2 regions of the Variovorax trehalosi genome follow, and region 2 is predicted to be linked to the other one. Evidence: riboswitches for the same ligand, from Rfam matches in the RefSeq annotation. Region 2 holds a riboswitch; the other holds the start of a gene.

Region 1 (10,410 bases), on a different contig from region 2:
ATCAGCGCATGGCGCGGCGGCTACGCGCCGATGGCGCAATTCGGCGATGTCCAGTGGATGTCCATCGCCTACCTGGGCGTGTTCGGCGGCGCGGTCGGCTTCTTCCTGTGGTCGTACGCGCTCGCGAGGACCACGCCGACGCTCGTGGCGCTGTCGGTCACCGTCAACCCGATCGCCGCGGCCTTCGCCGGATGGGCGCTGATGGATGAGCCGGTCCGGTGGAGTCTGGTCGTCGGGCTGGTGATGGTCTTTGCCGGCATCGCGATTTCGAGCACGTCGCGACGTGCGTCATAGATGCTGGATGCGATGGGCCGGCAGGGTCAGGCAAGAGCGTCTTGCGCCCGCAGCGTTTCATCGAAGAGCAGAAGCAACTGCCGCGCGAACACTTCCATGTTCCCGGGGCGGTCGGTATCGCCGGTCTCGATGGTCCGGCTCTCGGTAACGGCACCGGCGACGGCCACGCACACATGCCCCGGCGCATCGCCATAGGGGCTGCCCGAAGGCCCCGCCGCGCCGCTCTCGCAGATGCCCCATGTCGCGCGATGGCTCTCGCGGATGCGGGCTGCGATGAACCGGGCATAGGGCTCGGTTTCTCCGCGCATGTCGCCGATGTCTTCGCGCGTCAGCCCCAGCAGCGCTTTTCCGGCGCGCCGCGAATAGACGACCGCGCCACCGAGAAAGAATGCCGACGCGCCCGGAATGGCGAGGAGGGCGGCCGATACGAGACCGCCCGCTGAAGACTCGGCGACCGCCACCGTCTGGCGTCGTTCGCGCAGCGTCTCGCCGACGCGGGCGGCGAGCACGGACAGCGGCGCCAGTACGAGCGAAGGTGCAGCGCTCACGGCGTCTTTCGCAGCTTGCCACCCGGCTGCCGCACATACGCCGGCGCGCGCTCGTGGCTCGCCGTGTTGCCATAGACCGTGTCCGCCGGGTAGTACTCGGCCTGCAGCTGCACCTTGGCGGCGGCTTCCTCGCCGGCGGTGTGGGCGATGAAGGCCAGCATCAGGTCGGTGCCGGCCGAGACGCCGGCCGAGGTCCACACGTCGCCGTCCTGCACGAAACGCTGCTCGACCACCTTCACGTCGCCCAGCGCGCGCAGGCGATCGAGCGAGCCCCAGTGCGTGGTGGCTGTCTTGCCGGAGAGCAGCCCCGCCGCATGCAGCACGAAGGCGCCGGTGCACACCGACAGCAGCGCCTTGCATCCCGGCGCCTGCGCGGCCAGGAACTGCACCATCGCGGGGTTGTCGACCTCGCGCCGCGTGCCCATGCCGCCGGGCACGAGCAGGTAGTCGAGCGGCGGGCAGTCGGCGAACGACACGTGCGGATTGACCGAAAGGCCCTTGGCGCAGACCACCGGCTCGCGCTTCTCGGCGACGATCAGGCAGTTCTGCGGTCCCGCGGCGAGCTTGCTCCACATGGTGAGCATTTCCCAAGGCCCGACGAAATCGAGTTCCTCGACGTCGGGGAATACGATGATCCCGAAATTCATACTTTCGAACTCCTTGAGGGCAATGCGTGAGCAAGAGCGTACAGAGCTGAGCATATAGGTTGCACCTCTGCAGCGCTCCGTGACAGCTGGTTGCAAGCTTGGCTCAGTGTTTTCCTCAGAGGTCGATGGCGTGAAAATGGCTAGAGTGAAGGCGGCCGTTCAGGCTTTTGCCAAGCAAACATCAAGGAAATTTCATGAGCAAGAAAGTTGCATATGTCACCGGAGGCATGGGTGGCATCGGAACAGCCATCTGCCAGCGTCTGCACAAGGACGGATTCACCGTGGTCGCCGGTTGTGGCCCCACGCGCGACCACGCCAAGTGGCTGGCCGAACAGAAAGCCGAAGGCTTCGAGTTCCACGCCTCCGTCGGCAACGTCGGCGACTGGCAATCCACCGTCGAGGCTTTTTCCGCCGCCAAGGCAGCGCATGGCCCCATCGACGTGCTGGTCAACAACGCCGGCATCACGCGCGACCGCATGTTCCTCAAGATGACCCCCGAGGACTGGAGCGCGGTGATCGAGACCAACCTCAACAGCATGTTCAACGTCACCAAGCAGGTGGTGGGCGACATGGTGGAAAAGGGCTGGGGCCGAATCATCAACATCAGCTCGGTCAACGGCGCCAAGGGCCAGGCGGGCCAGACCAACTATTCGGCCGCCAAGGCCGGCATGCACGGCTTCACGATGGCGCTGGCGCAGGAACTGGCGAACAAGGGCGTGACGGTCAACACCGTGAGCCCGGGCTACATCGGCACCGACATGGTCAAGGCCATTCGCCAGGAAGTGCTCGACAAGATCGTGGCCACCATCCCGGTCAAGCGCCTGGGCGAGCCGAGCGAGATCGCCTCGATCATCTCGTGGTTGGCAACGGACGAAGGCGGCTACTCCACGGGGGCCGATTTCTCGGTCAACGGCGGCCTTCACATGCATTGAACATGCTGACTGCGACCTGATCGAAAAACCCGCTTCGGCGGGTTTTTTTGTTCCTGCGATGTGGCTTTTACGAATGGAAAACACCCGATACGGACCTACAGTTCTCAACCCTTCCGGAGGCAAGTCATGGAACACACAACAAACACATCCGCCAAGAAGCTCCCGCTCTACCGCTCCCTCTACGTGCAGGTGATCACCGCGGTGATCATCGGCGTGCTGCTGGGCTACTTCTATCCCTCGACGGGCGAGGCGATGAAGCCGCTGGGCGACGGCTTCATCAAGCTCATCAAGATGATCATTGCGCCGATCATCTTTTGCACGGTGGTGGTCGGCATCGCCGGCATGGAAGACATGAAGAAGGTCGGCAAGACCGGCGGCCTGGCGCTCCTTTACTTCGAGGTCGTGAGCTCCATCGCGCTGGTGGTCGGCCTCGTGCTGGTCAACGTGTTCAAGCCCGGCGCGGGCATGAACATCGATCCGGCCACGCTCGACACCAAGGCCATCGCCGCCTACACCGGCCCGGGCAAGATGACCGGCACGGTCGACTTCATTCTCAACATCATCCCCAACACGATCGTCGATGCCTTCGCCAAGGGCGAGATCCTGCAGGTGCTGCTGATCGCGGTGCTGTTCGGCTTTGCGCTGCACCGGTTCGGCGGCCGCGGCACGCTGGTGTTCGACGTGATCGAGAAGGGCTCGCACGTGCTCTTCGTGATCGTGGGCTACATCATGAAGCTCGCGCCCATCGGCGCCTTCGGCGCCATGGCCTTCACCATCGGCAAGTACGGTGTGGGCAGCCTGTTCTCGCTCGGCAAGCTGATGGGCACGTTCTACCTGACGTGCCTGTTGTTCATCTTCGTGGTGCTCGGGCTCATTGCGCGGTTTCACGGCTTCAGCATCTGGAAGTTCATCAAGTACATCAAGGAAGAGCTGCTGATCGTGCTGGGAACGTCCTCCAGCGAATCGGTGCTCCCGCGCATGATGGAAAAGATGGAGAACCTGGGCGCCAACAAGACCTGCGTGGGCCTGGTGATTCCGACCGGCTACTCGTTCAACCTCGACGGCACCTCGATCTACCTGACGATGGCCGCGGTGTTCATCGCACAGGCCACCAACACGCCGATGACGCTGGTGCAGGAGATCACCTTGCTCGCGGTACTGCTGCTGACATCGAAGGGCGCGGCGGGCGTCACGGGCAGCGGCTTCATCGTGCTGGCCGCCACGCTCTCGGCGGTGGGCCATGTGCCGGTGGCGGGCCTCGCGCTCATCCTGGGCATCGACCGCTTCATGTCCGAGGCGCGCGCGCTGACCAACCTGATCGGCAACGGCGTGGCGACCATCGTCGTTGCCAAATGGACCAACGAGCTCGACACCGAACGGCTGCAGGCGGGCCTGAACAACGAGAGCTGGGTCGAATCGCAAGAGCCCGAAGTGCTCGAGAGCGCCCGCGACAGCAAGATGGCGGGTTGATCCCTCCAGAAGGCCGTGTGAAATAAAAGGACAGGCATCGTTCCTGCAAAATGCAGCGATGCCGCACAGCGTTTCCCTCATCAACACCATTGCCGCCGGCCTCGGCCTGGCGTTGGTGTTCGGTTTCCTGGCGGCCAAGCTGCGGCTGCCGGCACTGGTGGGGTACCTCCTGGCGGGTGTGATCATCGGCCCCTTCACCCCTGGCTTCGTGGCCGATGCAGGCATCGCCGCGCAGCTCGCCGAAATCGGCGTCATGTTGCTGATGTTCGGCGTCGGCCTCCACTTTTCCCTCGACGACCTCCTGGCCGTGCGCAAGATCGCATTGCCCGGCGCGCTCGCGCAGATCGCCGTGGCCACGCTGCTCGGCGGCGGCCTTGCCTTGTGGTGGGGCTGGAGCCCCGGCGCCGCGCTCGTGTTCGGCCTGGCGCTCTCGGTCGCCAGCACGGTCGTGCTGCTGCGCGCACTCGAGAGCCTGGGCATCCTCGATTCGTTCACCGGCCGCATCGCCATCGGCTGGCTCGTCGTCGAAGACCTCGCCATGGTGCTGGTGTTGGTGCTGATGCCGCCGCTGGCCGGCGCGCTCGGCGGTACCCCCGACAACGGCGGCGGACCCGCCGACCCGCTGTGGCAGACCCTCGGCCTCACGCTGCTGCAGGTCGGCGGCTTCGTCGCGCTGATGCTGGTGGTAGGCCGGCGCGTGTTCCCGTGGATCCTCTGGCAGGTCACGCGCACCGGCTCGCGCGAGCTGTTCACGCTGTGCGTGGTGGCTGCCGCCGTGAGCATCGCCTTCGCCTCGGCGGCACTCTTCGGCGTGTCGTTCGCTCTTGGCGCCTTCTTTGCCGGCATGGTGATGCGCGAGTCGCAGTTCAGCCACCGGGCGGCGCAGGAGTCGCTGCCGCTGCGCGATGCCTTTGCGGTGCTGTTCTTCGTGTCGGTGGGCATGCTGTTCGACCCCTCGGTGCTGATCGACCGCCCGCTGCAGGTGCTCGCGGTGGTGGGGGTGATCGTGCTGGGCAAGTCGCTCGCGGCCTGCGCGCTGGTGCTGGTGTTCCGCTATCCGCTGGGCACGGCGCTCACGGTGAGCGCGAGCCTGGCGCAGATCGGCGAGTTCTCTTTCATCCTCGCGGGGCTGGGCGTGTCGCTCGGCCTGTTGCCGGTCGAGGGGCAGAGCCTGGTGCTCGCGGGCGCGCTCATCTCCATTGCGACCAATCCGCTGTGGTTCAGCCTCATCGCACCGATGCAAAAGTGGCTCCATGCCCATTCCTCGTTCGCACGGGGACTGGAGTCGCGCGACGACCCGCTGGCCGAACTGCCGATGACCACCGAGGCAAAGTACCTCTCCAAGCAGGTGGTGCTGGTCGGCTACGGCCGCGTCGGGCGCCGCATTGCGGCCGAACTCGAGGCGAACGACATTCCCTACGTGGTGGCCGAGCAGAACCGCGAGTTGGTCGAGAAGCTGCGCGAAGCCGGCGTCGCCGCCGTGTGGGGCGATGCGGCGGACCCCGCGGTGCTGATCCAGGCCCATGTGGCGCGCGCCCGCGTGCTGGTGGTGGCTACGCCCGACACCATGAACGTGCGCCAGATGATCGAGACCGCCCGCACGCTCAATCCGGCGATCCAGACCGTGATCCGCAGCCATAACGAGCAGGAAGCCAAGCTGCTCACCCAGGAAGCGGCAGTCACCGTCTTTCTCGGCGAACACGAACTCGCCCAGGCCATGGCGCGCGACGTGGTGCAGCGTGCGGTCACGATGGCCGTGCCGGCCTGAACTCCGTTCCGGCGTCTACAGGTCCTCGATCACCAGCGTGCGATAGCGCTGCGCGATGGAATACGGCACGGTCCGCACGACTTCCATCAGGCGGTTCGCGGCCTCTTCGTTCTTCGTCTTGACCAGGAGGGCCGTGTGCCCTTCGCGCGCGAGCTTGGTGTAGGCGCGCACCGTGGCGCCTTCGGTGCCGGCGGAGGGCAGGGGATTGTCGGCATCGCTTGCCGTAGGCGTGATTTCCGCCAACACGGTCGCGGCGGGAAGAAGGTAGACCTCGTCGCCGCTTACGCCGCTTTCGATCAGCCGGTGCCCGATCCGGTCGGCGTCCTCGGCGCTCGGGAACATCACCATCGAATAACCGGTCGGATAGAACGCCCCGCCGATATTCGCTCGCATGTTCGATTCAAGGGTGAAGTGCTTCATGGGGCCTCCGGGGTCTGGTTGAAGGTTTCTTACAACAACATTAGTTCTCGCATCGCAAACCCTCTGTAGGAGAAGCCCGGGAGCTGTCAACCGCCCGAGCCGCCAATTCATTCAAAGAAAGGAAATCGCCTGTCCTCTGCACATTTCTCTCATCCCATGCCTTTGCCCAGAAACATCGCGCTCACCGTCCACGAACTGGAAGTGGGGGAGTTCTATTGGGTGTTGATGGAAGAGGCGACGGACGGTGGCCAACCCGACGATGAGCGCCACGTCTATGAGCCGCTGGAGGCCGCCCACGAGCCGTATGCCAGCTATTCCAACGCGCTGGTGGCTGGAGTCGCAGTGATGCGGCGGCTGTTCGGTGTGGACGGCAAGCCGATACAGGACACCCGCCGCAGCGCGCTGTCCACGGGCCGCTCCCTATAATTCCGGCGGTTGGGTTCTGTAAGCTTTTCTTAGCAACACAACAACCCACACGGTTCGAAGGTGCCCCGCATGCCATTCAGTGGCCTGGGGGTTAAACGGGAAGCAGGTGCGCTGCGTCTTCACGGATGCATCCATTCCTGCGCTGCCCCCGCAACGGTCAGCGGATCTGGAAAACCTCGCGTCGATGCCCCCGCGGCATCGACAGCCACTGCGCTTCGGCGTGGGAAGGCGAGGGTTTCGGCGTCGATGTGCATTCAAAGTGCCCATCGGCGCGCTCCGCAAGCCCGGATACCGGCCTTCGCAAACCGCCGTCGGACGCTGCGGGAGTGCGGGTCCGGGCATGCCGCCTCGCCCCCGCGCGAACTGGCCTGCCCTCAGCCACCTCCCTCGACGCCCTCATTCGGTCAGGAGCCTGCGGGGACGCAGGTCGCGAGGAGAAGTCACATGGGTCAAGCATCGCCGGCGCGCGATCGCACGGGCGCGCCGTTGCAATGGTCGCGCCTTTCGGGTCTTTCACTGGGCTTGGGACTGGCCTTCGGCTCGGGCGGTGCCTTGGCGCAATCGGATGAGGCGATGGGCAACGGCAGCAACATCAAGAGCCTCGCGCCGGTGCAGGTCGAAGCCAGCCGCCACACACCGCTGGCCATGGACGAGCCGACCCAGACCGGCAGCCGCCTGGGCCTCACGCCGCTGGAAACCCCCGCCAGCATCGAGGTGCTGACCGGCGACGCCATCCGCGCACGCGGCGATGTTTCGGTGGTCGAAGCAGTGACCCGCGCCACCGGCATCACCGGTTCGCCCGGCCCCGGCAACGGCGGCACGGCCCTCGCGGCGCGCGGCTTCACCGGCCACGGCTCGGTGATGCAACTGTTTGACGGCACGCGCCTCTACGCGGGCGCCGGCACCGTCACCTTTCCATTCGACACCTGGTCGGTCGATCGCATCGAGGTGCTGCGCGGCGCGGCGTCGGTGATGTTCGGCGAGGGCGCCATCGGCGGCGCGATCAATGTCGTGCCCAAGAAGCCCACGCGCGGCCCGATTCAGAACGAGGCGCTCGTGACGGCCGGCTCCGACGCCACGCGCCAGGTCGCTTTCGGCAGCGGCGGTGCGATCAACGACATGCTCTCCTACCGCTTCGACATCAGCCATCGCAAGACCGACGGCTTCATGGTGCGCGGCGATGCCGAGAGCCTGGCGGTCGGTGGGGCGGTGCGACTCGATGTGTCGCCGCAACTGCAGTTCACGCTCTCGCACGACGAGGGCCGCCAGTCGCCGCAGCGCTACTACGGGGTGCCGCTCATCAACGGCCGCGTGAGCAGCCTGAACCGCGAGCAGAACTACAACCCCGACGACGCCGAGATCAAGTACCGCGACCGCTGGACCCGCCTGGACGCCCAGTGGACGCCCAGCGACGCCGTCACCGTGCGCAACCAGCTCTACCGCCTGGACAGCAAGCGCCACTGGCGCAACAGCGAGACCTACACCTACAACGCCACCACGCGCCGCGTGACGCGCGGCGACTACCTGGAAATCGGCCACGACCAGGAGCAGGTCGGCAACCGCACCGACGCCACCTTCAGGCATTCGCTGTTCGGCCTGAAGAACCAGGTGCTGGTCGGCTTCGACGCGAACCGCATCGACTTCCTGCACACCAACGACTCGCCCTATGGCGGCCGCTCGGTGGTCGATCCGTTCGTCTTCAACCCCGGCTACTACACCTCGCCCGTGGCCTACACGCCGCGCTACAAGACCAGGACCAGCACCTACGCCTTCTTCGCCGAAGACAAGCTGGCCTTCAACGAGCAGTGGTCGGTGGTGGGCAGCCTGCGCTGGGACCGCGCGAAGGTAGTGCGCACCGACCTGCAGAACGCCGCCAACAACCTTCAGAAAACCTTCGAGTACGCCACCGGCCGCCTTGGCGTGGTGTACGCGCCCGATGCCTCGCAGTCGTTCTACGCCCAGGTGGCGCGTGCGGCCGATCCCTTGACCTCGGTGATCAGCACATCGGCCACGCAGGTTCCGTTCGAGTTGAGCACCGGCAAGCAGGTCGAGGTCGGCTACAAGCGCCAGCTGGCCGAAGGCCGTGGTGCCTGGACCATCGCGGCCTACCGCCTCGAGAAGGACAAGCTGCTCTCGCGTTCCGCGAGCGACCCGACCATCACGCAGCAGGTCGGCAAGCAGTCGTCCGAAGGCATCGAGGCCACGCTCGACCTGGCACTGACCTCCACGCTCAGGCTCGAAGCCAACGTCGCCAAGCTGCGGGCGCGCTATGACGACTTCAACGAGGTCGTCGGCGGTCGCCTGGTTTCGCGCGCCGGCAACACGCCGTTCGGTGTGCCCGAAGAGGCTGCGAACCTCTGGCTCAACTGGCACTTCCTCCCGCAATGGGAGGCCGAATTCGGCGTGCGCTACGTCGGCCCGCGCCAGGCGATGCAGCCAACTCTCGCAAGATCGGCTCGTACACCGTGGCCGACGCGGGCGTGAGCTGGCAGGCGAACCCGTCGCTCAAGCTTGCGTTCCGCGTCTACAACCTGGCCAACCGCACCTACCCGGTGTCGTTCTCGAACAGCGGCAACCAGTGGCTGCTGGGCCGTCCGCGCTCGCTCGAGCTGTCGGCGCTGGTGAACTTCTGAACGGCGCCGCCCTCATGACCACCGCATGGCGCCGCGCCTGGCCCCGCATCCGCCACTGGCTGTACTGGACGCACCGGTGGCTGGGCATCGGCGGCTGCCTGCTGTTCGTGATGTGGTTCGCCTCGGGCGTGGTGATGATGTACGTGGGGTATCCGAACCTCACGGACGAAGAGCGGCTGGCGGGCCTTCGCCCGGTGCGTTTCGAGCAGGCGGTGGTCACGCCATCGGCGGCGCTCGATGCGTTGCCGCAGGCCGCGCGTGCGCAGCCGCCGCGGCGCATGGCGCTGGAGACGCAGGGCGGGGCCGATCCGCTGCCCGTGTGGCGCATCGTTGATTCACACGGTGGGCGGCACGCGGTGTCGGCACGCGATGGCCATGTGCTCGGCGGTGTCGATGCGGCGCAGGCCGAAGCCATCGCCCGCGACTTCTCGGGCCAGCCCGGTGCGCATTGGGCCGAGACGCTGGAGCGCGACCAGTGGACCGTGCCGCAGGGCCTCAACCCATTGCGCCCGCTGCATCGCATCGAGATCGGCGACGCGGCCGGCACCGAGCTCTACGTGTCCTCGCGCACCGGCGAGGTGGTGCGCGACACCACGCGCTCCGAACGCTTCTGGAACTGGCTCGGCTCCGTGCCGCACTGGATCTATTTCACCCCGATTCGCGCCGATCCGCCGCTGTGGCACGACGTGGTGGTGTGGCTGTCGGCTGCCTGCATCGTCTCGGCTGTCACGGGCATCGTGATCGGCATCCTGCGCATCCGCCTGCGCCGGCGCTTTCGCAACGGCGCCGTCACGCCGTACACGGGCTGGATGGCCTGGCATCACATCGCCGGGCTGATCGGCGGCTTCTTTGTGCTGACCTGGATCGTGAGCGGCTGGCTCTCGATGAACCCCAACAACTGGTTCGAGCGCAACCGGGGCGACGCGGCCGCGATGGCGAGCTACACCGGTGCCGGCGCATCGCCGTTCCCATGGCCGCCGACCACGCTGCCAGCGGGCGAGGGCGCCGCGGCTTCGCGCGAGGCGTTGCTGATGTGGTTCGACGGCAAGCCGCTGTTGCAACTGCGCGATGCGCAGGCCCGCGTGCGGGTGGTGGACGCGGTCACAGGTGCACCTGCCTCGATAGCCCGCGAAGACATCGTGCGCGCCGCCGCACGCCTGCGTCCCGGTGCCCACGTGATTCGAACCACGCTGCAGACCCGCGAAGACTTTCACTGGTACGGCCACCACCGCGAGCGCACCGTGCCCATCTGGCGCCTCGAATTCGACGACG
Region 2 (10,410 bases):
GGGCACCTTCATGAACTGGTAGATCTTCACGGGCTTGCCACGGCCGTGGGCGCGCAGCGCGAGGCCGAAGGCCGCGGTGCTCTTGCCCTTGCCGTCGCCGGTGTTGACGATGACGATGCCGCGGCGTTCGCCCTCGGGCTTCTCGTAGGGCTTTTCGCTGGGGGGAGTTTCGATCTGCATGTGTGTTCCTTGCTTATTTCGGCAGCGCGATCCACTGGTCCGCCACGCGATGCACGCGGATGCGGTGGTCGAACACCTGTTCGAGCGCGGTGTGGGTGGCCGGGTCGTCGCAGCCGCCGTGATGCACCACGCGGCCCTTGTCCATCACGACCATTTCGTCGGCGGCCAATGCCATCGGCAATTCGTGCAGCACGCTGACCACGGTGCGGCCCTCGGCCACGAGCGCGCGGGCGGTCTGCATCCAGTCGGCCTGGTGCGGCGGGTCGAGGTTGGCGAGCGGCTCGTCCATCAGCAGCACCTGGGCCTCGACCGCGAGCGCGCGGGCGAGCAGCACGCGCTGGCGTTCGCCGCCCGAGAGTTGGCCTAGTGGGCGGTCGCGCCAGTCCCAGGCTTGCGTGCTGCGCAGGGCGCGCTCCACGGCCTCACGGTCGGCCGCGCTCGGGGCCGCGAGCCAGCGCTGATGCGGCAGGCGGCCGAGCATGGCGACGTCGTAGACCATCAGGTCATCGGCGCTCGCCTCGCCCGTGCCGCTCTGGCCGAGCCACGAGAGGCGCTGCGCGCGGATGCGGGCGGGGACCTTGCCCTCGGCCTCGCCGAACAACCGCACCTCGCCGCGATGCGCGAGCAGGCCCGCGAGCGCCTTGAGCAGCGTCGACTTGCCCGCGCCGTTCGGGCCGACGATGCTGGTCCAGCGGGCGGACGAAAGCGCAAGGTCGATATCGTGCAGCACCTCGGTCGTGCCGAGCGTGGCGCTGACTTGGCGAGCTTCGATGGCTGCGCCGCTCATGACAAACCTCCACGCGCGCCGCGTCGATGCATGAGCCACAGCAGATAGCTGCCGCCGAGCACCGCGGTGAGCACGCCCACGGGCAGCTCCTGCGGCGCGATCAGCCAGCGCGCCAACAGATCGGCCGCCATCAGCAGCAAGCCGCCCATCAGTGCCGCGAGCACGATCAGCCGCGCATGCGTGGTCTTGACCACCGAGCGCACGAGGTGCGGCGCCGCCAGGCCAACGAAGGCGATCAGGCCGGTCTGCGCCACGGCCGCGCCGGTCGCCAGCGCGAGCACCACGACCAGCGCCGCGCGCATGGCGCCCAGCGGCAGGCCGAGACTGCGGGCAGTCGCCTCGCCGAGTGCCAATCCATCGAGCACCGGCGCCAACGCCCACGCCGCCAGCAGGCACACCGAGCAGACCGCGCCCATCACGGCGCAGGCGCTCCAGCCGACGAGGCCAGTGCTGCCGAGGATGAAGCCCTGGATCGCCTGCAGGATGTCCGCCGAGGCGATGGTGATCAGGTCCTTCGCGGCGCCGAGCACCACGCCGACGATCACGCCCGCGAGCAAGAGTCGCAGCGTTTGCTGCACCCCACGCGCCAGCGTCAGCGTGAGCAGCACCGCGAGCACCGCGCCAACGAAGGCCGCGCCCGTGAGCCCGAGCCGCATCACCCACTGCGTACTCGCGGCCGAGCCGCCGAAAAGCATCAGCGCCACCGCCACGCCCAGCGATGCGCCCGAAGCGCTGCCGAGCAGATAGGGATCGGCCAACGGATTGCGGAACAGCCCCTGCGCCACCGCGCCCGCGAGCCCGAGCAGCGCGCCCGCGAGCCACGCGCCGAGCGTGCGCGGCAGGCGGATGTCCCAGACGATCTGCAGCGCGACCGGGTCATGCCGCGCCGCCAGCAGGCTTTCGAAACCGGTGCTGCCGATGCCGAGGCCGAACAGCAGCAGCGCGATGCCCAGCACCAGCAGGGCCGTGCCGAGCAGCACGACGCGGCGCAGGTGGGCGGTGTGCATGCGGGCGGCGTTCACTGGCCCTTTTCCACCAGGCATTGCGCCATCAAGCGCGCGGCCTCATCCATGCGCGGACCGGGGCGCACGAGCACATCGGACTGCAGCGCATCGAAGCGGCAGATGCGCCCTTCGCGCACCGCGCGGATGCCGCCCCAGCCGGGCCGCTGCTCCAACCCCTGCGCGCTGCGCACGCTGACCATGATGAGGTCGGGATTGGCGCGCACCACGTACTCGGGGTTGAGCCTGGGAAACGGCCCGAGCTTGGCCGGCACGATGTTCTTCATGCCCAGCCGCGTGAGCGTCTCGCCGATGAACGACGACTCGCCCGCGCCATACGGCCCGGTGTTCACCTCGAAGTACACGCGCTTGCCTTTCGCGCTCGCGGGCACCGACTGCGCCGCGGCCGACACGCTCGCATCGATCACGCGCCAGACGCGTGGCGCCTCGTGCGTGCCGAGCACCTGGTCGAGTTTGCCGAGCACGCGCTGCACATCGGCATGGCTCTTGGGTTCGAGCACCAGCACCTTCAACCCCAGCGCCTCGAGCCGCTGCGTGACGCGCGACGACTTGGCCAGCAGCACCGCGTCGGGCCTGAGCGCGACGATGGCTTCCACGTTGGGATCGATGCCGCCGCCCATCTGCGGCAAGGCGCGCACGGCGGCCGGCGAGTTGGAATAGTTGTCAACGCCCACCAGCCGCTCACAGGCGCCGAGCGCGCAGACGGATTCGGTGAGTGACGGCAGGAGCGAAACGATGCGCTGCGGCGGCTGCGGCAGGCTCACGGTGACGCCGCGTTCGTCGACCACATCGAACGCGTGCGCGGCGAGTGCGCACAGCGACAGGCCGATGGCGGCGGCGAGCAGCGATGAAATCCGGCGCAGCTTCATCAAGCGGGCGCCTTCAGACTCAGTGGCAGTCCGGCCGCCATCAGCGTCACGCGGCCGCAGGCAGCGGCCACGTCCTGGTTCAGCCGCCCCAGCGCATCGACGAAGGCGCGTGTCTCGCGGCCGAGCGGAATCACGCCCAGGCCGATCTCGTTGCCGACCAGCACCACCGGTCCGCGCGCCTCGCGCAGTGCGATCAGCAACATGGTGATATGGGCCGAGGGCGTGCGCGTCACCGGCCGCGCGGCTTCGGTGCGCAACGGCATCAACAGGTTGGTGAGCCAGAGCGTGAGGCAGTCGACCACCACCAGCGTCTCGGGTGCGCTCTGGGTGACGATGGCGCGCGCGAGCTCGACCGGCTCCTCGATGGTCCGCATGGCGGGCACGCGCTCGGCGCGGTAGGCCTGGTGGCGCACGATGCGCTCCTGCATCTCGTCGTCGTAGGCCTGGGCGGTGGCGATCAGCACGGCGCGGTTGGTGCCGGGCGCGGCGGCGAGCCAGTCGATGGCGCGCTGCTCGGCGCGGCGCGACTTGCCGCTCTTCTGGCCACCGAGGATGAATTCGTGCTCAACGGTCATCGATCTCTTCCTTTGCTGCATCGTGGCCCAGCTCGATCGGCATGGCGCCGAAGAGCCGCGCCGTGGCTTCCGGGCTGGAGGCGAACCATGCGTGGAAATAACTGGCCCGCACCGGGCCATGCACATAGAAAGCCTCGCCCCCGCGCGCACCGACGGCCTGCGTGGCGCCGGGCCGAGCGGTGTGGGCGGAAGGCACGAGCGGCGTTTCGCAACGCGAATAGTGAAAGGTGTGGCCGCGCAGGGTGTGGCTTCCAAGCTGAAGCTGTTGCGGCCCGAGGCCGGCAAGGCGCTTTTGCATCGTCACGCGACCGGGGAGCAGGCCCCATACGCGGTGGACCTGCTGCGGCTCCGCATCGGTGTGCGTGGCGAGTTCGTCGAACAGCGCCATCATGCCGCCGCACTCGGCCCAGATGGGCTTGCCCGCGGCGGCGTGCGCGGCCAGGGAGGCACGCATCGATTCGTTCGCCGAGAGTGCTTCGGCATGCAGCTCGGGGTAGCCGCCCGGAAGCCAGACCGCATCGCAGGCTGGCAACGCATCGCCCGCCAGCGGCGAGAAGAATGAAAGCCGCGCACCGAGTGCCGAGAGCACGTCGAGGTTCGCGGGATAGATGAAGGAGAACGCCGCATCGCGCGCGATGGCGATGGTGCGGCCTGCCAGCAGCGGCGCTGTGGCCGGCTCTTCTGCGGCGGGCGCAGCGAAGCGCACCTGCGGCAGTTGCGAGACCGGCAATTGGCCCAGGGGCGTTTCAGCCAGCACATCGGCGGCCGCATCGAGTCGCACCATTGCATCGTCGAGTTCATTCGCGCCGACAAGTCCCAGGTGCCGCTCGGGCAACGCGAACTGCGCGTCGCGGGGCAAGGCGCCCATCCATTGCGAAGGCTCGCGCAATGCGTCCTTCAACATGCCTGCGTGCCGCTCGCTCGCCACGCGATTGGCCAGCACGCCGGCCCACGGCAGGCCGGGCTTGAAGTTCTGCAATCCGTAGGCCAGCGCCCCGAAGGTGCCGGCCATCGCGTGCGCATCGATCACGGCCAGCACCGGCAGGCCGAAGCGCTCCGCGAGGTCGGCCGCACTCGGCGTGCCGTCGAACAGACCCATCACGCCTTCGACGATCACGAGATCGGCTTCGGCGGCCGCGGCACGCAGGCGCGCCCTGCAATCGGCCTCCCCGGTCATCCACAGGTCCAGCGAATGCACCGGCGCGCCGGTGGCGAGCGCCAACCAGTGCGGATCCAGAAAGTCAGGCCCGCACTTGAAGGCCCTCACCCGCCGCCCCTGCCGCACATGCAGCCGCGCGAGCGCAGCCGCCACCGTGGTCTTGCCCTGCCCCGAGGCTGGCGCGGCGATCAGCACCGCGGCACAGGTGGCTGCGGTGCCGAGTCGTGGCGAAAGGTCGTTTACTGCGGTGTCCACTTGAGGCCGAGGTAGGCGCTGCGGCCCCCGTTGGCATAGAGGCGTGCGTACTGGTAGTCCTTGTCGCCCACATTGTCGATGCGGGCCACGAGGTTCAGGTCCCGTGCGATCTGCGTACTGGCCGACAGGTTCAGCAGCGTGTAGCCGCCGAGCTTGATCTTGTTGGCCGTGTCGTCGTAGCGCTGGCTCGAAGCCTGCACTTCGGCGCCCAGCGTCCAACCGGCCACGCGCCAGTCGGCGCCAATCGTGCCGTGGCGCTTGGCGCGGCGTGCGAGCAGGTTGCCGGTCTCGGCGTCCTTGGGGTCCTGCACGTCGAGCGAGGCACGCAGCGTGACATCGCCGATGCGCTGGCTGGCCGACAGCGTCGCGCCCTGCAGGGTGGCGCGGTTCACGTTGGTGTAGCAGCCGAACGACGAGGCGCAGCCCGTGGCGGTGCCCACGAAGTTGATCAGGTTGCGCACGCGGTTGCGGTAGACCACGATGCCGGCGGTGGTGCCGTCCTTGGCGTAATTCAGGCCCAGCTCGACGTTGCGGCTGTCTTCGGGCCGCAGCGTCGCCACGCCGTATTCGCTGAAGCGCTGGTAGAGCGTGGGCACGCGGAAAGCGGTGCCGGCCGATGCGGTGAAGCGCAGCGACGGCAGGATGGCAAAGCCGTAGGCGGCGCTGCCGGTGGTCTTGCCGCCGAACTCGCTGTCCTTGTCGCGGCGCACATGCAGTTGCAGCGAATGCGGGCCCTGCACGAAGCCGTAGCCGAGCGCGAGCGCGTTCTGCGAGCGGTCTTGCGAGAACAGCCTGGCCGAGGTGGTGGGTGCGTTTTCCAGCGCGTCTTCGCGGCGCTCCAGCGTGGCCGTCACCAGGTGCGGGCCGAAGCGGAACTCGTTCTGGAACAGGTAGCCACGCAGGTTGGTTTCGGTGCGATAGAACGAAGGCTGCGTCTTGTAGACCGATTGCGAGTCGGTCACTTGCACGCGGGTGCTGTAGATGTCGTTCCACTTGGCCGACCAGGTGAGGCCGGCGGTGCGCAGCGTGTTGTCCGAGACGTCGTTCCTGAACCGGACCGGCGGCCGGGTCCTGAAGCTGACCGAGGCGTCGTAGCCGGCCTCGACGTTGCTTTGGAGCAAGGTGGCTTCGATGCGCTGGTCGGGCGTGATCTGGAAGCCCAGCTTCAGGTTGCCGGAAGTGCTGCGGTAGCCGTCGCGGTCGGGGCTGGTGAAGCCGTCCTTCGAGGGCGTGCGCTTGTCGGCGGGCTGCACATTGAAGCCCTTGCTCTCTTCGTGCGCGACACCGAACGAATAGTCGAACAGGCCCGACTTGCCGCTCACGCCGCCTTCGATCTTGCGCAGGCCATGGCTGCCGAAGCCGATGCCCGCGTAGGGCGACACGCCCTCTTCGCCGCGCTTGGTAAAGAGCTGGATCACGCCGCCGATGGCGTCGGAGCCATACACCGCGGCGGCCGGACCGCGCAGCACCTCGATGCGGTCGATCTGCGCGAGCGGAATGCCTTCCCAGCCGGCGCCGCCGGTCGATTGCGAGTCGATGCGCACGCCGTCGAGGTAGACGGCCGTGAAGCGCGTCTCGGCCCCGCGGATGTACAGGCTGGTGTTGTTGCCCACGCCGCCGTTGCGCGTGATCTCGATGCCGGGCTGGCGCGCCAGCACATCGGCCACACCGGTCGCGCCGCTGCGCTCGATGGTTTGGCGATCGATGATCGACACGTCGCCCACCAGGTCCGACAGCGGCTGCGGCGTGCGGTTGGCCGTGACCACCGTTTCGGCCAGCGTGGGCGCGGCTTTTTGTTCCTGCGCATGCGCCAGGGTCGGCAGTTGGATCAGTGCGAAGCCGCCGAAGGCCGAGGCCAGCGCGAGCGGCAGGCAGGCAAGGCCGCGATGGCGGATGGGCGCAGGCGCGCGACCGCGAGCAGCGCGGGAAAAAGAAACGCAGGAAATCATGAGTGAGCCGAACGAACGTCAATGCCCCTGGCCGGCCTCCCCGCCGGCGCCCTGGGCGCAATGACCGCCGCTGGCATGAACCGGTTCTTGTTCGTTCATGCATGCGGCAGCCGCCTTGTTGGCCGGTATCCGGGCTGGCAGAACAGCCCCTGCCGCCTTCCCAGGCGCCTGTTTCAGGGCGCCCAGTGGCTGGATGGAAAGGGGTGGCGCCTTGCGGCGTCGTCTGCTTGACCGTTGCGGGGGCAGCGCAGGCGGCTTCGGCCTTGGTCCGATGTCCGGCTTGCGGACCTCTCGGGGCGTTCACTCCTGCTTCCCGTTGAACTGCGCCGTGCGAACCACGGCGCGAGCACCAACGGGCGGGATTTTAGGCCCTGCGGCGGCGGCGCTAAGTCGAAAGTTGTGGCTGCTGCGCCACTCGTACCGCCGGGGAGGCTACTTCGATTTGGCCGGGCGGACCGCCGTCACCTCGATCTCGACCAGGTACGCCGGGTTGACCAGCGCCGCCACCTGCATCGTCGAGCGCACCGGCAGTCTGGGCTGCGCCGTGGTGCCGAAGAACTGGGTGTAGCCCTCCATGAAGCCGGCGAAGTCCATCTTGTTGTCCTTGGCCGGATCGCCCACCAGGAACACCTGCATCTTCACCACGTCGCCCATCGTGAGGCCCAGGCCCGTGAGGCTCTTCTCGATGGCCTTGAGCACGCCGATGGTCTGGCCCTTGGTGTCGCCGCCGTAGGCCGCGGCACTATTCTTGGGCGCGGCCGCGTCCTGCAGCGGCGGCACCTGGCCCGAGAGGTACACGTTGGTGAAGGACGAAGGAACCTCCACCGCGGCCGCGATCGGAAAGGTGGAGTTCGGAATGCGGTGGCGAATGACTTCGTCGGCCGCGTGCGCCGCACCGCAAGCGGCTGCGAACAGGGTGGCGACGAACGCCAGTTTCTTCGTCTGGGTGAGAAGGGTCATGGTCATGCGTGTTGTCTCTCTGCGGGGGTGGATGAATGAAGGAAGGATCTGCCGGAGGTCGCGGTGAAGTCAAGGCCGCAGCTTCTTGACGCTCTCCGCGGGAATCGCATCGGCGTACTGGTTGCCGAAATGCGTGCGCGCATAGCCGACCACGGCAGCGATTTGCTCGTCGCTCAACATCTTGCCGAAGGCGGGCATGCCTTTCTGGCCGTTGATGACCACGTAGAGCGGGTACTCCGCGCTCGCGAGCCGCGGATTCGACGCGAGCGGCGGGTAGGCGCCCGCGCCTTTCGCGCCCTGCCCCTGCGCCATGTGGCAGCCCTGGCAGGTGGCGCGGTAGATCGATTCGCCCGAACTCTCCTGGAACCGGGGGCCGACGGAGAACGTGGGCTCGGGCGATTGCGCGAAGGCGTGTCCGCTCATCGCGGCGATGGCGCCGAACGAAAGGCCGAGCAGTGCGCGCCGGAAGGTCGTGAGGTTGCTGTTGTTCATGGTGGATGTGTCCTTCACTCGTCGGTCATGCGGCGACGGCGCGGGCATGCAGCCGCTGGATGGCATCGAGCGACGAGAGCAGCGCGCCCTCCTGCCAGGCTGGAATGTAGGAAGCATGTTCGCCCGCGAGCGCGATGCGCCCGTCGACCTGGCACAGGTTCTTGTAGTGCTTCTGGCGCGTCTCGTCGGTCCACATGCCGTAGCACCCATTCGTGCCGGGCACGCGGTGCCAGCCGACAGAGATGCCGTTGTCGAACTCGCTCGCGTACTGCGGATGCAACTGCATGCCGAACTCGACCGCGCGGCGCACGCGCTCCTCGGGCGCCATCGCGGTGAATTCGTAGGAGTTCGGGCCGTCGAACACATAGGCACCGAGCACCACCGCCTTGCCCTTGGCGCCGTAGCGCGTCGAGGGGTACGAGATGCGCGAAATGGGCAGATCGGTGTAGCTGATGCCGCCGTAGATGTGCTCGTCTTCTTCCCAGAAGCGGCGCTTGAACTGCAGGCCCACTTTCACCGACGCGCCATAGGGCACGGCGTTGATCGCCTCCTGCATCGGCGCGCTGACCTGCATGTCGATCTGGCTGAGCACCGACAGCGGAATGGTGCACAGGCACCAGTCGGCCTTGGCCTGCGTGACCGCGCCGCCCTTGGCTTCATCGGTGTAGGTGACGGTGACGCCGCGGTCGTTCTGCTCGATCTTGGTGACCTTCGCGCCGTAGCGGATGAGGCTGCCGACTTCTTTCTGGAAGGCCTTGGCGATCATGTCCATGCCGCCCACGGGCTGGAAGATCGCGCTCTGGAATTCGTAGTCCTGTCCGCTTGCGATGTAACGCCAAAGGCTCGATTGCAGCAGCTCGCTCATGTCGAGCGGTTTCGATGGCTTGGCCAGCGGCATGAGGCCGCCGCCCGCATCGACTTCATAGCCGCGGCGGTCGCTGCTGATGGTGCCTTCGCGGTAGCGGAACTGCGTGTCGAGCGCGCCCCAGCGGCGCAGGCCTTCGAGCAGTTTCTCCTTGTCTTCTTTCGTCAGCGCCGCATCGAGGTTGCCCTGCTGCGTCGCCTTGCCGAGCAACTCGGCCACATAGCCCTGGTAGTCGGCCTGCACATGGCGATAGCGCTGCGGCTTGCCGCCATAGGCCTTGGTCGAATGCACGAGCGCGTTGTAGTTGACCTGAACGAAAGGCTCGAGCGCAACGCCCAGCCGCTTGCAATAGCCGAGCACCGCATGGTGATGAAAAGGTATGCGCCACGGACCCGGGTTGAAGTACTCGCCCTTTGCGAAACCGCACTGCTGCACCGCGCCACCGAGTTCGGTGAAGGTGTCGCCGCCGCGCAGCGTCCAGCAGCGGCCGCCTGCACGGTTGCTGAACTCGAGCACCTTCACCGAGTAGCCCGCGGCGCGCAACTCGAGCGCGGCGGCCATGCCGGCCAGACCTGCACCAAGAACCAGCACCGAAGCGCCCTTCTTTGCCCCATCGAGTTTCGGAGGGCCGCTGTAGTTGGACTCGGCAGCGAAACCAAGAGAGGTCATTGCCTGGTACATCGCGCCGCCGCCTGCGGTCTTGCCGATGAGCGTGAGCAGATCACGCCGACTGAATAGAGTGTTGTTCTTCGTGGTCATGAGGTGGCTATAAATGTTTGAAAGGCCGCTGCGAAGGCAGCAGAATCCATGCCAGACAAGGCACCGCGCGCCCTGCCGGCGGGCCCCATTCCCCGGGAAACTACAATCGCCAACCATGCCCGCCTCCAGCCCCATCGATCAGATCGCCGAGCGTGTGGAACGCTTGCTCGTGCGTCACGAAGAGGTACAGCGCACCAATGCGCTGCTCCAGGAACAGGTCGATGCGCTCGTGCGCGAACGCGACGGGCTCAAGTCGCGGCTCGCCGCGGCACGCACGCGCCTGGATGCACTGCTCGAGCGGCTGCCGGCTGAACCACCTCCCGAAGACTCCACCGCATGAAGCAGATAGAAGTACAGATCATGGGCCAGAGCTATTTGCTCGGCTGTCCCGACGGCGGCGAGCCGCAGTTGCGCGATGCGGTCGAACGCGTGGATGCCGCCATGTGCAAGATCCGCGATGCGGGAAAAGTCAAGGCACGCGATCGCATCGCGGTGCTGGCTTCGCTGAACCTGGCCTTCGACCTCGCAGCGCAGCAGG

What was found. A riboswitch is a leader RNA that binds a small molecule or an ion and turns the genes downstream of it on or off. The one in region 2 is predicted to bind cobalamin.
Region 1: linked by a shared signal. The riboswitch ahead of ACSFA7_RS18985 (TonB-dependent receptor) and the one ahead of ACSFA7_RS05190 (TonB-dependent receptor domain-containing protein) in region 2 are both predicted to bind cobalamin.

Annotation. Positions count from the first base shown of each region.
Region 1 is NZ_JBPJZG010000005.1:18,290-28,699, forward strand. Features, by position in the region: gene ACSFA7_RS18945 (DMT family transporter) at 1-294, shown strand, start outside; gene ACSFA7_RS18950 (CinA family protein) at 321-842, opposite strand; gene ACSFA7_RS18955 (DJ-1/PfpI family protein) at 839-1,489, opposite strand; gene phbB (acetoacetyl-CoA reductase) at 1,684-2,421, shown strand; gene ACSFA7_RS18965 (dicarboxylate/amino acid:cation symporter) at 2,548-3,891, shown strand; gene ACSFA7_RS18970 (cation:proton antiporter domain-containing protein) at 3,950-5,659, shown strand; gene ACSFA7_RS18975 (hypothetical protein) at 5,675-6,079, opposite strand; gene ACSFA7_RS18980 (hypothetical protein) at 6,236-6,505, shown strand; cobalamin riboswitch at 6,549-6,819, shown strand; gene ACSFA7_RS18985 (TonB-dependent receptor) at 6,950-8,989, shown strand; gene ACSFA7_RS18990 (hypothetical protein) at 8,971-9,138, shown strand; gene ACSFA7_RS18995 (PepSY domain-containing protein) at 9,153-10,410, shown strand, end outside.
Region 2 is NZ_JBPJZG010000001.1:1,100,987-1,111,396, reverse strand. Features, by position in the region: gene cobO (cob(I)yrinic acid a,c-diamide adenosyltransferase) at 1-180, opposite strand, end outside; gene ACSFA7_RS05215 (ABC transporter ATP-binding protein) at 194-967, opposite strand; gene ACSFA7_RS05210 (FecCD family ABC transporter permease) at 964-1,974, opposite strand; gene ACSFA7_RS05205 (ABC transporter substrate-binding protein) at 1,986-2,858, opposite strand; gene ACSFA7_RS05200 (bifunctional adenosylcobinamide kinase/adenosylcobinamide-phosphate guanylyltransferase) at 2,858-3,433, opposite strand; gene ACSFA7_RS05195 (cobyrinic acid a,c-diamide synthase CobB) at 3,423-4,847, opposite strand; gene ACSFA7_RS05190 (TonB-dependent receptor domain-containing protein) at 4,832-6,796, opposite strand; cobalamin riboswitch at 6,900-7,164, opposite strand; gene ACSFA7_RS05185 (RidA family protein) at 7,229-7,762, opposite strand; gene ACSFA7_RS05180 (c-type cytochrome) at 7,826-8,248, opposite strand; gene ACSFA7_RS05175 (flavin monoamine oxidase family protein) at 8,274-9,872, opposite strand; gene ACSFA7_RS05170 (hypothetical protein) at 9,988-10,212, shown strand; gene ACSFA7_RS05165 (cell division protein ZapA) at 10,209-10,410, shown strand, end outside.